DNA from 3 places in the Mesorhizobium sp. WSM4822 genome. Region 2 is predicted to be linked to each of the others. Evidence: predicted binding sites of a transcription regulator. Region 2 holds the regulator's gene; each other region holds the start of a gene.

Region 1 (6,184 bases), on a different contig from region 2:
TCATGGTCTCCCTACGCACTGCTCGTCGTCGCGGCCATCGCGCTCGACCAGTGGATAAAATACCTGGTCGAGGCCGATCTGCCTTTTCAGGAGAAGGTTGATCTGCTGCCCTTCCTGGCGCTGTTCCGCACCTACAATACCGGCATCGCCTTCTCGATGTTCTCGTCCTTCGGCGACACCGGGTTGATCGTCATCTCGCTTGTCGTCGTTGCTTTCGTGCTGTTCCTGGCGACGCGGATCGCGCCGTCCCAGATCCTTGCCCGCACCGGCTTTGCGCTGATCGTCGGTGGCGCTCTGGGCAATCTGATCGACCGCGCCGTCTACGGCCACGTCATCGACTATATTCTGTTTCACACGCCGGTGTGGTCCTTCGCCGTCTTCAACCTTGCCGACGCCTTCATTTCGGTGGGCGCGGCACTGGTCGTCTTCGACGAGCTGTTCGGCTGGGGACGCGAACCCAAAGCCAGACCTTCCAAGGATTGACCCCGTGCGGCCATCGCCGCACAGTTCATGTCGCCAAACAAGATCGCGGAGAAAGACATGTCCGAAACCTTCAAAGCCATCCTCGTTTCGCGTGACGCCGAGAAAAAGCAGTCGGTCAACGTAACCGATCTCACCGAGGCCGACCTGATGGAAGGCGATGTCACCGTCGCGATCGAGGCAACGACGGTGAACTACAAGGATGGCCTGGCGATCACGGGCAAGGCGCCGGTGATCCGCCGCTGGCCGCTGGTGCCGGGCATCGATTTCGCCGGCACCGTCGTCTCGTCCTCGCATCCCGACTGGCGCACCGGAGACAAGGTCATTCTGAACGGCTGGGGCGTCGGCGAAACCCATTTCGGTGCCTATGCAGGCCGTGCCCGCGTCAAGGGCGACTGGCTGGTGCCGCTGCCGCAAGGCATCAGCACGCATGACGCGATGGCCGTCGGCACCGCAGGCTATACCGCCATGCTCTGCGTCATGGCCCTGGAACGGCACGGCATCCTGCCCGATCGCGGCCCGGTGGTGGTGACGGGGGCGGCCGGCGGCGTCGGCTCGGTAGCGGTCTCGATCCTGTCCAGCCTCGGCTACCATGTCATTGCTTCCACCGGCCGCAATGCCGAAAGCCCCTATCTGATCGACCTTGGCGCCGCCGAAGTGATATCGCGCGACGAGCTTGCCCAGCCGGCCAAGCCGCTGGCCAAGGAGCGCTGGGCCGGCGGCATCGACGCCGTCGGTAGCCACACGCTGGCCAATGTGCTCTCGATGACCTCCTATGGCGGCGCGGTCGCCGCCTGCGGCCTGGCCGGCGGCATGGACCTGCCGGCCAGCGTCGCGCCCTTCATCCTGCGCGGCGTCTCATTGCTCGGCATCGATTCAGTGATGGCGCCTAAAGCAGTCCGCCTCGAGGCATGGCGCCGCATCGGCACCGACCTCGATCTGCAGAAGCTCGCCAGCCTGTCCAGCACCATCGGGTTCGATGGCATCGTCGATGCCGCGCGCGACATCGTCGACGGCAAGATCCGCGGCCGCGTCGTCGTGGATATGTGACTCCGCCCAACTGCCGGAAGGGATGGAATCGCCAGATCTGGTGGCAAACCCGCCGCGCCTCGGCAAAAAGCGCTCATCCGCTAAAATTCGAACGATCCGCCGCAATTTTCCATAATCTCTGTCTGGCAAGGATTTCGCATGATCGCGGAATCCGGCAGCCAACAGGCGGACACTGGCGACGACGTCGATGCGGTGCTCCCGCCGGCGTCGACGCGGCGCTTTGTCGCCGCGCCGCCGCTGGTGCCCGAGCCGGAATTCTCCAGGCGCGAAAGCCTGCCCTTTCTGACATTCGTCGCCATCGTGTTGGTGGCCGGGCTGGCGCATCTGACCGGGGCACCGATCTTCATCAGCGTCGCATTGCTGGCAACCGGCCTTGCCCTGCATTTGCGCGCCAGGCGGAGCGAACATCGCACCTCCGCCCTTCTTGACGAAACCACTGCCCGCAGCCGCGCCGAGATCGAGACGCTGGCCGACCGCATGTGGGAGATGCAGGAGAGCGACGAGCGCTTTCGCGGCCTGATCGACGCGCTTGGCGATCTCGTCATCCATCGCGACCGCGACGGCTACATCGTCTATGCCAACAAGGTCTTCGCCGATCTCGTCGAGATCGACCAGCGCGACCTCGCCGGCAAGACCCTGGCGGAACTGGGCATCGAGGTCGGCATGGTTCCCGATGCCGCCTTTTCCGACCATGAGTGCCTGAGTTCCACCGATGTCTCCATCAGCACGCCGAGCGGGCAGCGCTGGTTCTCGTGGATCGAACTGTCGGTGCGCGACAAGGACAGCGGCGCGGTTTCGCACCGCGCCATCGCCCGCGACATCACCGCCCGCAAACGCGCCGAATCGTCGCTGATCACCGCACGCGAACGGGCCGAATATGCAAGCCAGGCCAAATCGCGCTTCCTTGCCACCGTCAGCCATGAAATCCGCACCCCGATGAACGGCATTATGGGCATGGCCAGGTTGCTCGCCGACACCAGCCTGTCGCCGGAGCAGCAGACCTATGTCGGCGCCGTCTCGACCTCGGCCAGCGCATTGCTTGCCTTGATCGAGGATCTTCTCGACTATTCCAAGATCGAAGCCGGGCGTTTCGACCCCGAGCCGCAGCCGATGTCGGTGCGCGAGATCGCCGACAACATCATCGAATTGCTGGCAGCGCGCGCCTTCGCCAAGGATATCGGACTGGGTTGCCATGTCGAACCCGACGTGCCGCAATTGATCACCGCCGATCCGGGCAAGGTCAGGCAGGTGCTTCTCAACCTCATCGGCAACGCCATCAAGTTCACCGACAGCGGCGGCGTGCTGGTGAGCATAGCACGCGCACGCACCGAAACCAGCGACCGCATATGCTTCACCATCGCCGATACCGGTCCGGGCCTGCGTGACGCCGACCTGGAACGCATTTTCGAGGAATTCGAGCAGGCCGACGGCACGTCGACACGCACCCATGGCGGGGCCGGCCTCGGCCTTGCCATCTCCAGGCGCCTGGTGGCCGCCATGGGCGGCACGATCTCGGTATCCAGCCGGCTCGGCCAGGGATCCGAATTCGTCTTCGAAATCCCTGCGACAGCGGCCACCGAAGCGCCGCAGGGCCACCAGAATGCTCTCTCGGGCAGACGCGCGGTGATCCTGTCGAAGAACGCCGTCGAGGCCGACGCCATCGCCCGCACCATCCGCGCCAATGGCGGCGCGGTCGACATCGCCACTACTGCCGCACAGGCCGCGCCTTTCGCCGCCGGCTGCGATGCAATCCTGGTCGATGCAGCGATGGAAGAAGGCGACGGAAGGCTGCTCAAGCGCCTGCGCCAAAGCGGTTTCTCCGACTGTGAGGCGATCACGCTGATCGCGCCGACCGATCGCGGCATGCTTGGCGAGTTCCGTGCCAGCGGCTACGCAACCTTCCTGGCCAGGCCGGTGCGTGGCGGAACACTTCTGCGTGTTCTGTTGAGCAGCCATGCTCCGAGCCTCGGCCCGCCGCTGCCGGAAAAGCGCGGCGCACCGTCGCTGCGGGCCGTCGGCAACCGCCAGCGCGGCCTGTCGGTGCTGATCGCCGAGGACAATGACATCAACGCCATGCTGGCCCGCGCCACGCTGCTGAAGGCCGGGCATCGCGTCAAGGTGGTCGGCAACGGCAAGGCCGCCGTCGAGGCTGTCACCGGCGCCGCGCACAAGGACCGCTTCGACGTGGTCTTGATGGATCTGCACATGCCGGTCATGGACGGGCTGGACGCGATTGCCGCCATCCGCCGCCATGAGGAAGAAAGTGCCGTGCGGCCGGTGCCGATCATGGTGCTGTCGGCCGACAGCCAGGAAAAGACCCGTCATGCGGTGTTGGCCCATGGCGCCAGCGGCTTTGTCACCAAACCGCTCGACCCCGAAGCGCTGGTCAATGCCGTCGAGGGGCAGGTCGTCGCGGCCTGAGCTTTCCACCGCCATTCGGCACGGGCGATCACTTAAACGTAGCCGGTTGATCGTATTCGCCAGCCGACGAAGTATTGCCCATGACGTCGTATCACGGTACTGTCACAATCCTGTTGCACCTACACCGTATCCCCGTGCCAAGAGGGATGGCTCGAAGGAGAATCACTCGTGCATACAGTTATGCCGGAATGTGACACTCGGCCGAACGCCAGCAGCGCCTTGCTTGCCGGACGTAACGTCGATTCCGTCATAAAGGGCGCTGCGCTGGGCCGTATAGGCAATCTTGAAGTGCGGCTCGCTCGCAACGAGGCCGAGATCGCGGCCGCGCAGGAAGTGCGCTACCGGGTGTTCTACGACGAACTTGGCGCCAGGAAGGACCTGTTCCAGGCCCATGACCGCCGGGACGCCGACCGGTTCGATCCGCTCTGCGACCATCTGCTGGTTTTGGACACCACGCTTTCCGGTCCCGAACATCGCCGCATCGTCGGCACATATCGGCTGCTGCGGCAAGAAATCGCGGCCACGGCCGGTGGCTTCTATTCCGAAGGTGAATTCGAGCTGACCAAGCTCATCGCCCGCCACCCCGGCCAGCGTTTCCTTGAACTCGGCCGCTCCTGCGTTTTGCCGGAATACCGCTCGAAGCGCACCATCGAGGCGCTGTGGCAAGGCATCTGGGCTTACATCAATCATTACGAAATCGGTGTGATGACCGGCTGCGCGTCCTTTCACGGCACCGTGCCGGCGGCGCATGCCGAAGCGCTCACCTATCTCGCCCACCACTGCCGGACGAATTCGGCCTGGGACGTGCGCGCGGTGTCCGGGCGCTATTGCTCGATGGATCTGATGCCGATCGAGGCCGTCAATGCCAAGGCGGCGATCGCCGCGATGCCGCCTTTGGTCAAGGGCTATCTGCGCGTCGGTGCCCGCATCGGCGATGGTTGCGTCATCGATCGCGAATTCTCGACGGTCGATGTGTTCGTCGTGATGCCGGTCAAGGAGATCGGCGCACGCTACGTCAACTATTATGGCGGCGAAGCCCAGCGCTTCGCTGCGTGACGCTAGCGAATAGCGAATAGCGGGAGCTATCTCGCTCAACCCCTATTCGCTACTCTCTATTCGCTATTCGCTTCCTTTCACAAAATATCTTCCGGCCGCCTGCCGGGTCGGCTCTTGTAGGACGGAAACGACCAGCCGAATTTGAGCGCACCACCGCGCACGAGGAACGCCGCCGCAAAGCCGGCGAGGTTCGAGGCGAGCGGCGGCAGTCCGGCAAGATCGCCAAGCGTGTAGAGGCCGGCACCCGCAAGGGCCGCCGTGACGTAGATTTCGGGCCTGAGCAGCACCGATGGCTCGCCCGCAAGGAGATCGCGCAAAATGCCGCCGAAAGTGGCGGTGAGCACGCCGGTGATGACGGACACGACCGGCGAGCCGGTAATCGCAAGCCCCTTGGCCGCGCCCATCACCGAAAAGGCGGCGAGCCCGATGGCGTCGAGCCAGAGCAGCCACTTCCAGCGCGATTCGACACGATGCGCGCTGAAGAAGACCAGCACCGCAACCGCGGCGCAGACCAGCACATAGCCGGAGTTGGCAACCCAGAAAACCGGCAGGTTGAGGATAACGTCGCGAAGCGTGCCACCGCCTATCCCGGTGACACTGGCCAGGAACAGGAAGCCGATAATGTCGAGCTGCTTACGCGAAGCCGCCAGCGCCCCGGTCGCCGCGAAGACGGCGACACCGGCATAGTCGAGAAGCGCGATGGCATTCATGCAGACCAGGGGAGTAAGGGAAGAGGAGAATAGGAGAGTATGTTTATCACAAAGCCGCACCGTTGGTACGCTTCCCTACTCCCCTACTCCCTTACTCCCTTACTCCCTTACTGCGCTAACTACGCATCTTTCTCAGCCTGTTCGTTCACCGGCCCCGGCTCAACCGGTGCTTCAGCGGCGGCGAACTTCGGACCACCCTTGGCGACGCCGACCATGGCCGGGCGCAGCACGCGGTCGCCGATCGAATAGCCCGGCTGCACGACCTGGACCACGGTGTTGGCCGGGACATCCGGATTGGGCACTTCGAACATCGCCTGGTGGAAATTGGGATCGAACTTCTCGCCTTCCGGCGCGAGCTTCTTGACCCCATGCCGTTCCAGCGCCGACAGCATGGCGCGCTCGGTGAGGTCGACGCCTTCGATCAGCGCCTTGAAGCCGGCGTCACCCGATGCCTTGGCCTCGGCGGG
Region 2 (6,184 bases):
TGCGCGGCGTGAGAAAGGTGCGGCTGTCGAAATCGAGCGGATTGACGCCAAGGCGCAGGCTGGAAATGACATGCAGCCCAATCCAGATGACCAGCAGCGCGCCGATCATGCCGAGCATGCGGGTGTCGATCTCGGTCGCCTTCAGGAACCGGGCGACGGCGCCGAGTTCCGACGCGCGCGCCGTATCGGTCTGCGGGTTTGACGTCGTATCGGTCATGGTTTCCTCCCACCGGCTGGCCGTCTGACACGCATGCCGGAGCCCAGCCTAGAAGCTATCCGCATGATGCGGAAACACAATTCTTTGAGAAAACGCCGCGGCTTTTGGGCCGCGGCGTTCAGATATTGCAAAGTGGTACGGATCAGTTGCAGGCCGCCACGGTGCCGGCGGCGACACCCGCGCAGACTTCGTCCTTCTTGATCCAGCCGGCGTCGATGACGACGTTGAGATTGTCCTTGGTGATGGCAACCGGGGTCAGGAACAGCGACTTGACGGTGTTGCCGCCCGGCGTCGTGAAGTCCTTGGCGCCGGCGATGTCGCTCGTCTTCTTGCCGTCGGCCAGTTGCGAGGCGATCTCGGCGGCATTCTTGCCGAGCTCCCGCGCGTCCTTCCACACCGACACGGTTTGCGTGCCGAGGGCGATGCGGTTCAGCGCGGCGTGGTCGCCGTCCTGACCCGAGACCGGCACGGTGCCGGCCAAGCCTTGAGCCGTCAGCGCCGCGACGACGCCACCGGCAGTGCCGTCATTGGCCGCGACCACCGCGTCGACCTTGTTGTCGTTGGCGGTCAGGAACTGCTCCATGTTCTTCTGGGCGTTGGCGGGCAGCCAGCCATCCGTGTAGGCTTCGCCGACATTCTTGATCTTGCCGCTGTCGATGGCTTCCTTGAGCACTTCCATCGAGCCCGAGAACAGGAAGTCGGCATTGGGATCGGCACCGGAGCCCTTGATGAAGACGTAGTTGCCTTCCGGCTTGACCTTGAACACTTCGCGGGCCTGCATGCGGCCGACTTCCTTGTTGTCGAAGGTCAGATAGAAGACGTCCTTGTTCTCGATCAGCCGGTCATAGCCGACGACCGGAATGCCCTCGTCCAGCGCCTTCTGCACCGCCGGGCCGATGGCCGACGCATCCTGCGCCAGGATGATCAGTGAATTGGCGCCCTGCGAGATCAGGCTTTCGACATCGGTAAGCTGCTTGCCGGGATTGGACTGCGCATCGGCGGAGATGTACTTGTCGCCGGCGGCCTCGATCGCCGTCTTCATGGCGGCCTCGTCGGTCTTCCAGCGTTCTTCCTGGAAGTTGGACCACGAAACGCCGACAACCTTGTCCTTCGCCTGCGCGACAGACGCGAGCGTCAGCGACATGGCGGCACCCGCCAGGATGGCGGCCGTGAATCTTTTCATATTATCCTCCCTGCGCCGCGTATGGCGCGACCAAACTGACCCGAGGGCCGGCACAGAGGCTCTATTTTTTCGAGCCTCGAAAAAATACTGGGCCAACGCCCGAACGCTGTCAACATCGATTCTGATGGATTTTGATGTCATTTCGAGTTTTTTTCGAGTCTCGGAATAAATAAATGACACGGCCTGCAGCTTCTGCCAGTATTTACCGGCGTCACCGACAGCGTTCCAGGGGCAGGAGGAACCGCGGCGACCGGGAGGATATGAAAGAACATGTCGGTCGGAATCCGCCACGACGATCTGCGCCGCCGCAACCGCGCCATGGTGATCGCGGCAGTGCGCCGCGCCGGACAGCCGTCGCGAACCGAGATTGCCGCGACCACAAGCCTCAGCCATTCGACCATCTCGGCGATTTCATCCGACCTGATCGTCGAAGGCATCCTGACCGAAAGCAAGCCGAGCGAGGCCGGCTCGCTCAAACGCGGCCGGCCGCAGGTCGGCCTCAGTCTCAATCCGGAAGCGGCCGCGGTAATGACCGTGGTGCTGTCGCTGAACTTCCTCTCCGTCGCCGTCATCGACTATGCCGGCCAGGTAATATCCGAGGAGCAGCGCCGGCTGGACACGCTGACGATGTCGCGCGAGTCGCTGATCGGGGAATGCACGGCCATCGTGCGGCGCCGCCTGGCAGATCCCGACCTGGACGTGCGCAGCATCGCCCGCATCGCGCTGGCCATCCAGGGCATCACCGACACCCGTGCCCGCGCCATGCTGTGGTCGCCGATCACGCCGCACACCGACATCGCCTTCGCCGACATATTCGAAGACGAGTTCGGCATCCCTGCCATAATGGAGAACGACTGCAACATGATGGCGGTGGCGCTGCGCTGGCGCGACCCCGATCGTTACCGCGACGATTTCATCGCTATCCTTTTGTCGCATGGCATCGGCATGGGACTGGTGCTGAAGGGCGAATTGTTCACCGGCACCCATTCTTCGGGCGGCGAATTCGGCCACATGATCCATCGGCCGAACGGCGCGCTATGTCGCTGCGGACGGCGCGGCTGCGTCGAAGCCTATGCGGGCAATTACGCCATCTGGCGCAACGCCAGGCAGATGGGCGAGGATGCAGAACCCGTTGCCGATGTCAGCGACGCCGACATGCGCGCCCTGGCTGCCGCGGCCCGCGAAGGTGACGGACCCGAACGGGAAGCCTATCGCAAGGCCGGCGAAGCGCTCGGCTACGGCCTCGGCAGCCTGTTCGCGCTGATCGATCCGGCGCCGGTCGCCATGGTCGGTGTCAGCGCCGCCGCCTTCGACCTGATCGAGCCGGCATTGCGGCAAGCGATTGCCCAGACCGCCGGCGGCCAGCATTCCAAATCGATTTCTTTCGACACCGAGCCGAACGAACTGCCGCTGATCCGCGAAGGCTGCGCCATGCGGGCGCTGATCTTCGTCGATCAGGAGATTTTTGCGCCGGGCGTGCAGGCGAGATCCGGTTTCGGCGGCAAGAACGTGGCGTGAGTTCAAACGAGGGAGTTCAGTCCTCTCGGATGGCGTATCCGGCCCCACGGATCGTGCGGATGACATCAGGCATACGGCCATTGTTGACCGCCTTGCGCAGCCGGCCGACATGCACGTCGACCGTGCGCTCATCGATGTAGATCGTCTCGCCCCAGACATTGTCGAGCAGTTGGCTGCGCGAGAACACGCGGCCTGGATGGCGCATCATGAATTCGAGCAGGCGGAATTCCGTCGGCCCAAGCCGGATCTCGCTCTTCTTGCGATAGACACGGTGCGACTCGCGATCGAGCACGATATCGCCGACCTTGAGCACGCTGGACAGCACTTCCGGCTTGGCCCGGCGCAGCAGCGCCTTGACCCTGGCCATGAACTCCGGCGTCGAGAAGGGCTTGACCAGATAGTCGTCGGCGCCGGTCGACAGGCCGCGCACGCGGTCGCTTTCCTCGCCTCGCGCGGTCAGCATGATGATCGGCAGCCGCTCGGTCTCGGGACGCATTCGCAGGCGCCGGCAGAGTTCGATGCCCGAAACCGCAGGCACCATCCAGTCGAGCACCAGAAGATCGGGAACGTTCTCCTGCAGCCGGATTTCGGCCTCATCGCCGCGCGTCACCACCTCGACCTGGTAACCTTCGGATTCAAGATTGTAGCGGAGCAGCACGCCTAGCGGCTCCTCATCCTCCACCACCATGATGCGTGGTGCGATCATCGGCTGGTCACCCCTGTTATGCCGCTGGCGCGGACATTGCCGTCTCGTCCTGCTTCGGACGATTGGCTGGCAGCTGCGTGCCGGTCAAAACATAGTAGGCATTTTCGGCGATGTTGGTCACGTGGTCGCCGATCCGCTCGAGGTTCTTGGCGCAAAACAACAGGTGCGTGCACGCCGTGATGTTGCGGGGATCTTCCATCATGTAGGTCAGCAGCTCGCGGAACACCGAGGTGTATTTGACGTCGATGCGTTCATCATTGTTTCTGAGCGTGGCAAGCGCTGCCGCGTCAGCGGCGGCATACTCGTCGACGACCCCCTGCACCTGGATCAGCACCAGCTGCGCCATCGCGTCGATCGAATGCGAAAGATCGTGCGGCGTGACGCTCAGCCCGACAGTGCCGACGCGCTTGGCGATGTTCTTGGCAAGGTCGCCGATGCGCTCGAGGTCGCCGGCCATGCGGATCGAACCGACCACCGCACGCAGATCGTTGGCCATTGGCTGGCGCTTGGCGATCAGCGTGATGGCGCGATCGTCCAGCTCGCGCTGGCGGGCATCCATGATGGCATCGTCGGAAACCACGCGCTGCGCCAGCGCATTGTCCGAATTGAGCAAAGCCTTGGTCGAGCCACTGACCATCGAGCGGGCGAGATCGCCCATGTCGCGGATCAGCTGGCTGATCTGCTCCAGATCCTCATCGAAAGATGCAACGGTATGTTCACCCATGATCTTCGTCCCTCATATGCCTGAGCTCAGCCGAACCGGCCGGTGATGTAGTCCTGGGTGCGTTTGTCGTCGGGGGTGGTGAACATCTTGTCGGTGGCGCCCTCCTCGACCAGATAGCCTAGATGGAACATCGCGGTGCGCTGCGACACGCGCGCTGCCTGCTGCATCGAATGGGTGACGATGACGATCGTATAGTTCTGGCGCAGTTCGTCGATCAGTTCCTCGACGCGAGCAGTGGCGATCGGGTCGAGCGCCGAACACGGTTCGTCCATCAGGATCACCTCGGGTGACACGGCGATGGCGCGTGCAATGCACAGACGCTGCTGCTGGCCACCGGAAAGACCCGTGCCAGGTTCCTGCAAACGGTCCTTCACCTCGTTCCAGATTGCCGCCTTCTTCAGGCTCGACTCGACGATCTGATCCATGTCGGCCTTGCGCTTGGCCAATCCGTGGATGCGCGGGCCATAGGCGACGTTCTCGTAGATCGACTTGGGGAACGGATTGGGTTTCTGGAACACCATGCCGACGCGCGCCCTGAGTTCGACGACATCGATGTTCTTGTCGTAGATGTCTTCTTCGTCGAGCGTTATCTTGCCGGTTACCCGCGCGGAATCGATGGTGTCGTTCATGCGGTTGAGGCAGCGCAGGAAGGTCGACTTGCCGCAGCCGGAAGGGCCGATCAGCGCCGTCACCTGATTCAGGCGGACGTCGAGATTGACATCGAACAGCGCCTGCTTCTCGCCATAGAACACGCCGACCTTGTCGCCGCGCATTTTGATCACTTCGTTCGACTTGGCGTTCATCTTATCGCCCACTGCGTTTTCAAGGGACTGTTCGGTCATGATGTTCATACCAAAATGCCTTTTTTCTACCAGCGCCGCTCGAACCGACGCCGAAGCACGATCGCGGTGATGTTCATGGCCATGAGGAAGACGAGCAGGATGATGATCGCGCCCGACATGCGCTCGACGAAGGCGCGCTCGGCCTCGTTCGCCCACATATAGATCTGCACCGGCAGCGCGGTGGCCGGATCGAAAGGCGTCGTCGGTGGATCGGCGACGAAGGCGACCATGCCGATTAGCAGCAGGGGCGCGGTTTCACCGAGCGCACGCGCTAGACCGATGATGGTGCCGGTGAGGATGCCGGGTGCGGCAAGCGGCAGGATGTGCTGGAACACCATCTGCATCTTGGAGGCGCCAAGACCGAGAGCCGCCGAGCGGATCGACGGCGGCACCGCGGCAAGTGCAGCGCGCGTCGCGATGATGATCGTCGGCAGCGTCATCAGTGTCAGCACCAGGCCGCCGACGAAAGCGGCGGAGCGCGGCATGCCCAGGAAATTGATGAACACCGCGAGGCCGAGCAAGCCGAAGACGATTGACGGCACCGCTGCCAGATTGTTGATGTTGACCTCGATAAGGTCGGTGAAACGGTTCTTCTTGGCGAACTCCTCCAGATAGATGGAGGCGGCGACGCCGATCGGCAGCGCCAGGAGCAACACGATCACCATCATATAAAACGAGCCGATGATCGCCACGCCCATGCCCGAGGTTTCCGGGCGGCTGGAGGCGCCGTAGGTGAACAGGCCGCTGTTGAAGTGCTCGGCCATCGCGCCCTCGGCCTTGAGCTTGTTCATCCAGGTGATCTGCTGGTCCGAGACCTTGCGTCGCGCTTCCTCGACACTGAGGTCGATCTGGCCCTTGAAAGCCGAGTCGAGATTGGCGGCGGCGAGGATGTTGACGTTGCGTGTCGTGCCGATCACGGACGGATCGGCGGCAACGATGTCGCGCAACTGGACGCGGGCGCCTTCCGACAGGAAGCCCTTGAGCTTCTGGATCA
Region 3 (6,184 bases), on a different contig from region 2:
GGAATCCATAGCGAGGGCCGCTTGACCGTTGCCTGAGCTTCGTTTGAGCTTGAAAATACCGGTTGCAATTCACAATCGGTTTGTTACAAAACAACTGCTTGCAAAACACAATCTGTTATCGAGGAGGCTCGCATGTCCAAACTTCGCGTCAACGCTTTCACCCTGTCGCTCGACGGCTATGGCGCCGGTCCCGATCAGGATCTGCAAAATCCTCTCGGCGTCGGTGGGGAATCCTTGCACAAGTGGTTTGTCGACACCCGCACCTTCCGCGAGATGGTGCTCGGACAAGATGGCGGCACCACCGACGTCAACGAGGCGTTCGCGGCGCGCAGCTTCGAGAATGTCGGCGCCTGGATCCTCGGCCGCAACATGTTCGGGCCAATCCGCGGCGAGTGGCCTGACGACAGCTGGAAGGGCTGGTGGGGCGACAACCCGCCCTATCATGTGCCGGTTTTCGTGCTCACCCATCACAAGCGGGAACCGATCATGATGGAGGGCGGCACGACTTTCCACTTCGTCACTGACGGTATCCATTCAGCTCTTGAACAGGCTAAGGCTACCGCTGGCGGCAAGGACGTGCGGGTCGGCGGCGGCGTCGCCACCATCCGGCAATATCTGCAGGAAAAACTGATCGACGAGATGCATCTGGCGATCGCGCCGGTGCTGCTCGGCTCGGGCGAGAACCTTTTCGCCGGCCTCGATATGCTCAAGCTGGGCTATATCTGCAGCGAGCAGGTGGCGACGCCGCTTGCCACGCACGTCACCATCAAGCGGGCGTAGTTACAGATCTTTCTCCCCGTCACTATACGGGGAGAAATGCCCGGCAGGGCAATGAGGGGCGACGCCAGCCAGCCGAAGTATGGCGCCGAAAACGCTATCGAGGGCAATATAACGGCAGAATAGTCTTCTGCCAGCATGGAGAATTTTTTGACTCAACCAACGCAGGCGCCGCCCCTCATCCGCCTGCCGGCACCTTCTCCCCGTATAGTGACGGGGAGAAGGGAGCGATCCATCAATACTTCTCCGGCACGTAGAGCTCGCGCGGCAGTACCTGGCGTTCGTATTCGGGGTTGAAGACGCGCTCCGGCAAAGTGATCTCCTCGTGCGGCACTTCCTCGTAAGGCAGCTGCTTGAGCAGATGGTCGATGCAGTTCAGCCGCGCACGCTTCTTGTCGTTGCCCTCGACGATGAACCAGGGCGCTTCCGGGATGTTGGTGCGGGCGAAGGTCTCTTCCTTGGCCTTGGTGTACTGCTCCCAGCGCACACGCGACTGCAGATCCATCGGCGACAGTTTCCACTGCTTCATTGGATCGTGGATGCGCATCAGGAAGCGCATCTGCTGTTCCTCGTCGGTGATCGAGAACCAGTATTTGACCACAGTGATGCCCGAGCGGACCAGCATGCGCTCGAATTCCGGCACGTCGTGGAAGAATTCTTCGACCTGATCGGGCTGGGCAAAGCCCATCACCCGCTCGACGCCCGAGCGGTTGTACCATGAGCGGTCGAACAGCACGATCTCGCCGCCGGCCGGCAGATGCGGGACATAGCGCTGGAAATACCATTGCGACTTTTCGCGCTCGGTCGGTGCCGGCAGTGCCACGACACGGCAGATGCGCGGGTTAAGCCGCTGGGTGATGCGCTTGATGACACCGCCCTTGCCGGCCGAATCGCGTCCCTCGAAGATCACCACCAGCTTCTTCTTGTGGTAGGCGACCCAGGACTGCAGCTTGATCAATTCGGACTGCAGGGTGATCAGGTCGCGAAAATATTGCATGCGATCGATCGAAGGCGGATGCGAGTTCTTGTAGATCTTGGCGATCTCCATCGACAGCGCCGGCTCCGACATTTCGAGCTCATAGTCTTCGTCGAGCGTGTCGGCGAGTTCGGCTTCAAGCCAATCCCGGGCCGGAGAATTCTGTTTTAGCTCGGTCATTATCGGCTGCTCCACTTGCAAGCTCTGTCGATTCAGGTCCGGCGCCACAAACTCCGGCTTACAGCCCGGAACGGCAACCCCTGAGCCGACTTCAATATAGGCCTGCAATGACGGTTTTATTGCAGCCTGAGCGTGATCGCCGCCGCTGCCAATCCCGCCAGGCATGATCGATCCGGCGTCCTGGCATGGCGACAAGTCGCGCAAATTGTCCTACAAATAGCGGCCACATTCGGGCACCCCCCTTTCTCAACGCAATCGCGAGGATCGACATGGAATACCGCACCCTCGGCCGTTCCGGCCTGAAAGTTTCGACGCTGACCATGGGGACCATGACGTTCGGCGGCGCCGGCGCGTTTTCGGCTGTCGGCAAGACCGATCTCGACGAGGCGCGCCGGATGATCGATCTCTGCATCGACGCCGGCATTAATGTCATCGACACCGCCAACGTCTATTCGAATGGCATTTCCGAAGAAATCATCGGCGAAGCGCTCGGCGGCAAGCGCAAGGGCGACGTGCTGATCGCCTCCAAGGCACGGATGCGGATCGGCAAAGGCCCGAACGATGAAGGCCTGTCACGCCATCACCTGATCCGAGAATGCGAGAAGAGCCTGAAGCGGCTCAGGACAGACGTCATCGACATCTATTTCCTGCACGAATGGGATGGCGTGACACCGCTGGAGGAAACCATCTCCGCGCTCGACACGCTGGTTGCCCAGGGCAAGATCCGCTATGTCGGCTGCTCCAACTATTCCGGCTGGCAGGTGATGAAGGCGCTCGGCATCAGCGACAGCCATCATCAGCCGCGCTTCGTCACGCAGCAGATCCATTACACGCTGGAAGCGCGCGAGGCGGAGTACGAGTTGCTGCCGATTTCCGTCGACCAGGGGTTGGGCGTCCTGGTCTGGAGCCCGCTTGCCGGCGGATTGCTGTCCGGCAAATACCGCCGCGACAGCCCCACCGCCCGCCAACTCGCGGGCTGGTCCGAACCGCCCATCCGCGACGAGGACCGGCTGTGGCGGATCGTCGACGTGCTTGTCGAGATCGGCGCGCAGCGCGGCGTGTCGGCAGCGCAGGTGGCGCTGGCCTGGCTGCTTGGCCGGCCGGCCGTCAGTTCGCTGGTGATCGGCGGCAGGACGGAAACGCAGTTCCGGGACAACATCGCGGCGGCAAGCCTGATGCTCTCCGGCGAGGAGCGCGAGCGCCTCGACGCGGTCAGCCGGCCGCCCTTGCTCTATCCCTACTGGCACCAGCAACTGACGGCAAAGGACCGTTTTGGTGCCGCCGATCTGGTGATTGACCGAAGCGGCATCTGACCGGCAAATCGATGGCGATAGGTATCGGCCGCCGCAATAATGGACCTGGCCTCTTCATTGCGACGCACATCTTGCAAGCCTGGCCATCATCGACGCACTATCGCTTCAGCTGTTGTGTTTGACGGCTAATGCTCCTAGGCAGGACCAGAGCCGCAAGGCAGTGAAAAGGAGCCGATATGGCGCGACCACCAAACTACGATCAGGAACGCAAGGAACGCGACCGCCAGAAGGCGGCCAAAAAGGCCGAGAAGCTGGCAGCCAAGGTTGCAGCGCGGGAACGTTCGAAGCCCGAAGACGAGACTGAAGCCGAAACCGAAACGGCAAAGTGACGGCAAACGGCCCGCAGATGCGGGCCGTGCCTCAATCCAGATTGCCGCCCCAAATGTCGGCTTGTGTCAGGCGGGCGCCTTGTCGCTGACGAACACGTCCACTTCGCGTGCTGCCGCGATGAAGGCGCGCCTGGCGTTCATCGCCGGTTTGTCGCCGGCGAGTGCGTCATGGCAGGCCTGCAGGGCCGCGCGATGCTTGGGGCTGCGCTTGCCGGGCCAGCTGTTGAGGAGGTAGTCGGAAGCCTCACGCGCCGTGCGCAAGAGCTGAGTGCTTCCCGCCGCGACTGACTTCACAGTCACAGGTGTTTCAAATCGGTTGTTTTCCATGGCCGCTCCTTACGCCATCGGCGTCTGCGAAGCGAGGCGAAAGTGCGCATACGTCCAGACGCCGCTTTGCGCCCCTTCATCCACCTTTAAGCAGCAACGACGGCAAAGCCTCTGGCGCGAAGACCGCGCCGATCGTTGGCGAGCGACTTCACCAGCCGGTCGCGGCTGCCGACGATGTGGTCTGACAGCAGGCGCGCGGCTTCATCGGCGTCGCCAAGGCGTGCCGACGCCAGTATGGCGCGATGTTCAGCCCAGGCGCGGCTGAGGGCCGCTTCGTCGCGGACCTCCAGCCAACGCGCCCGCGACAGGCGCGTCATGGCATCGCGCACCGCCCGGAACAGGAATTCATTGCCCGACAGACGCGCCAGTTCGATGTGAAAATCCATGCCGACGCGATGCCATTCCTCGCGCGGCGTGTCGTTGTCGCAGGACTCGAGCATCGCCTCGATGACATCGACGGCGCTCCGGTCCGCCAGGCCGCATGTCAGGCGAAGTGCCGCAACCTCGACTGCCTCCCTGTAGACGGCGATCTGCTCGAGTTCAGCCAGATTGATCGGCGACACCGTCCAGCCACGTCCGTCCCTGCCGACCAGGCCCTCGGTCTCAAGCCGCAGAAGTGCTGCCCTGACCGGGGTTCGCGACGCGCCGAAGCGGCTCTCGATCCAGCGCTCCGTCAGCTTCTCGCCGGGACCGATCTCGAGGCCCAGGATCATTTGCCGAAGCTGTTTTTCGACGCTCTGCATCTGCGACATTGTCGTTTCCATTTTCTGATCGTTGCTGGCGATCGTCTTGCCGGCCGCCTTTTCCGATCACGTTTGAGACGGTCGCATTGACAGCGGTCAAGCTTGCGTCCATCAGGGGCACCATCTTGGTATCCCAAATTGGTATCCGCAGCAAGCATCGATAAGAGTTGCTGGGACAGGACATATGACATGCAGCAGCAGAACACGCCCCCGGCGACCGACAGCACCTACAACATCCACTGGCGGCGCAATCTGTTCGTGTGCGTTGCCGGATCGTTTTCGACGCTTGTCGCCATGACGCTGCTTTTGCCGTTCCTGCCGCTCTATATCGAGCAGCTCGGCGCCGAGGGCCACGCGGCGATCGTGCAATGGTCGGGGATTGCCTATGGCGCGACGTTCTTCGCGGCGGCGCTGGTGGCGCCGCTCTGGGGACGTCTCGGCGACCGCTACGGCCGCAAGGTGATGCTGGTTCGCGCCAGCTTCGGCATGGCCATATGCATGTCGCTGACCGGCATGGTACAGACGGTCTGGCAACTGGTGCTGCTGCGGCTGCTGATCGGGTTTGCCGGTGGCTATTCCTCGGGATCGACCATCCTCGTTGCCATGCAGACGCCGAAGGAACGCTCCGGCTGGGCGCTGGGCCTGCTGTCGGCCGGCATCACGGGTGGGGCTCTGGTCGGCCCACTGGTGGGCGGCGCCCTGCCGCCGCTGATCGGCATCCGCGCCACCTTTCTCCTCTCCGGCGGCGTCATCTTCCTGGCGTTCCTGGCGACCACGTTTCTGATCAAGGAGAATCCCCGGCCGAAAACAGCAGACGCCGCGTCGAAGCAGAAGCAGAAAGGCGGCTGGGCACAAATCCCCGACAAGCGGCCTGTCGTCGCCATGCTGGCGACCGGCATGCTGTTGAGCTTCGCAACCATGTCGATCGAGCCGATCATCACCGTCTATGTGCAGCAACTCATCGAGGATCAGAGCCGCGTCACGCTGATATCAGGCGTCGTCATGTCGGCGGCGGCCCTTGGCGCCATCCTGTCGGCTTCGCGCCTCGGCAAACTCGCCGACCGCGTCGGCCACTGGAACGTCATCATCGGCGCGCTTGCCGTCTCGGCACTGCTGCTGATCCCGCAGGCCTTCGTCACGCAAAGCTGGCAACTCATCGGCCTGCGTTTCCTGATGGGCCTGGCGCTGGGCGGGCTCTTGCCCTGCATCACCAGCGTGATCCGCCACAATGTTCCCGATGGGGTCGGCGGCAATGTGCTCGGGCTGTCGATTTCCGCCCAGTATGTCGGGCAGGTCGCCGGCCCCCTGCTGGGCGGCTTTGCCGGTGGCCATTTCGGCATGCGCTCGGTGTTTCTGGGCACATCCGTCTTGATGGCCGGGGGCGCGGTGTATAACTGGCTCGCACAGTCGCGCCGCGAGCAGGACATGCTCGCCAAAGCCGGCAAGTCCTGACGGGATTGGGCATCCCCTGATATCACGGAGCCATGGACATGAGCACGGCCGAACGACCTTCCGACAACAGCGGCCGTATCCTCGTCC

The links. Region 2 encodes PhoB, which activates phosphate uptake and scavenging genes when phosphate is short. Its sites were predicted from a motif close to TGTCATNNANCTGTCAT; they were not measured.
Region 1: olsB (l-ornithine N(alpha)-acyltransferase) is a predicted target of PhoB. The motif match lies at 4,052-4,068, and genes of this name have one in related genera.
Region 3: ppk2 (polyphosphate kinase 2) is a predicted target of PhoB. The motif match lies at 2,041-2,057, and genes of this name have one in related genera.

What each region holds. Positions count from the first base shown of each region.
Region 1 is NZ_JBVVQM010000002.1:528,033-534,216, forward strand. It holds gene lspA (signal peptidase II) at 1-483, shown strand, start outside; gene acuI (acrylyl-CoA reductase (NADPH)) at 541-1,530, shown strand; gene AC0L3E_RS07420 (response regulator) at 1,669-3,951, shown strand; gene olsB (l-ornithine N(alpha)-acyltransferase) at 4,132-5,007, shown strand; gene AC0L3E_RS07430 (trimeric intracellular cation channel family protein) at 5,085-5,717, opposite strand; gene grpE (nucleotide exchange factor GrpE) at 5,837-6,184, opposite strand, start outside.
Region 2 is NZ_JBVVQM010000003.1:37,263-43,446, forward strand. It holds gene AC0L3E_RS08175 (sugar ABC transporter permease) at 1-217, opposite strand, end outside; gene xylF (D-xylose ABC transporter substrate-binding protein) at 360-1,400, opposite strand; gene AC0L3E_RS08185 (ROK family protein) at 1,671-2,918, shown strand; gene phoB (phosphate regulon transcriptional regulator PhoB) at 2,935-3,624, opposite strand; gene phoU (phosphate signaling complex protein PhoU) at 3,641-4,348, opposite strand; gene pstB (phosphate ABC transporter ATP-binding protein PstB) at 4,375-5,199, opposite strand; gene pstA (phosphate ABC transporter permease PstA) at 5,217-6,184, opposite strand, start outside.
Region 3 is NZ_JBVVQM010000007.1:70,824-77,007, reverse strand. It holds gene AC0L3E_RS17280 (dihydrofolate reductase family protein) at 133-780, shown strand; gene ppk2 (polyphosphate kinase 2) at 1,013-1,933, opposite strand; gene AC0L3E_RS17270 (aldo/keto reductase) at 2,203-3,246, shown strand; gene AC0L3E_RS17265 (hypothetical protein) at 3,423-3,575, shown strand; gene AC0L3E_RS17260 (DUF982 domain-containing protein) at 3,642-3,902, opposite strand; gene AC0L3E_RS17255 (GntR family transcriptional regulator) at 3,989-4,654, opposite strand; gene AC0L3E_RS17250 (multidrug efflux MFS transporter) at 4,835-6,097, shown strand; gene AC0L3E_RS17245 (DUF423 domain-containing protein) at 6,136-6,184, shown strand, end outside.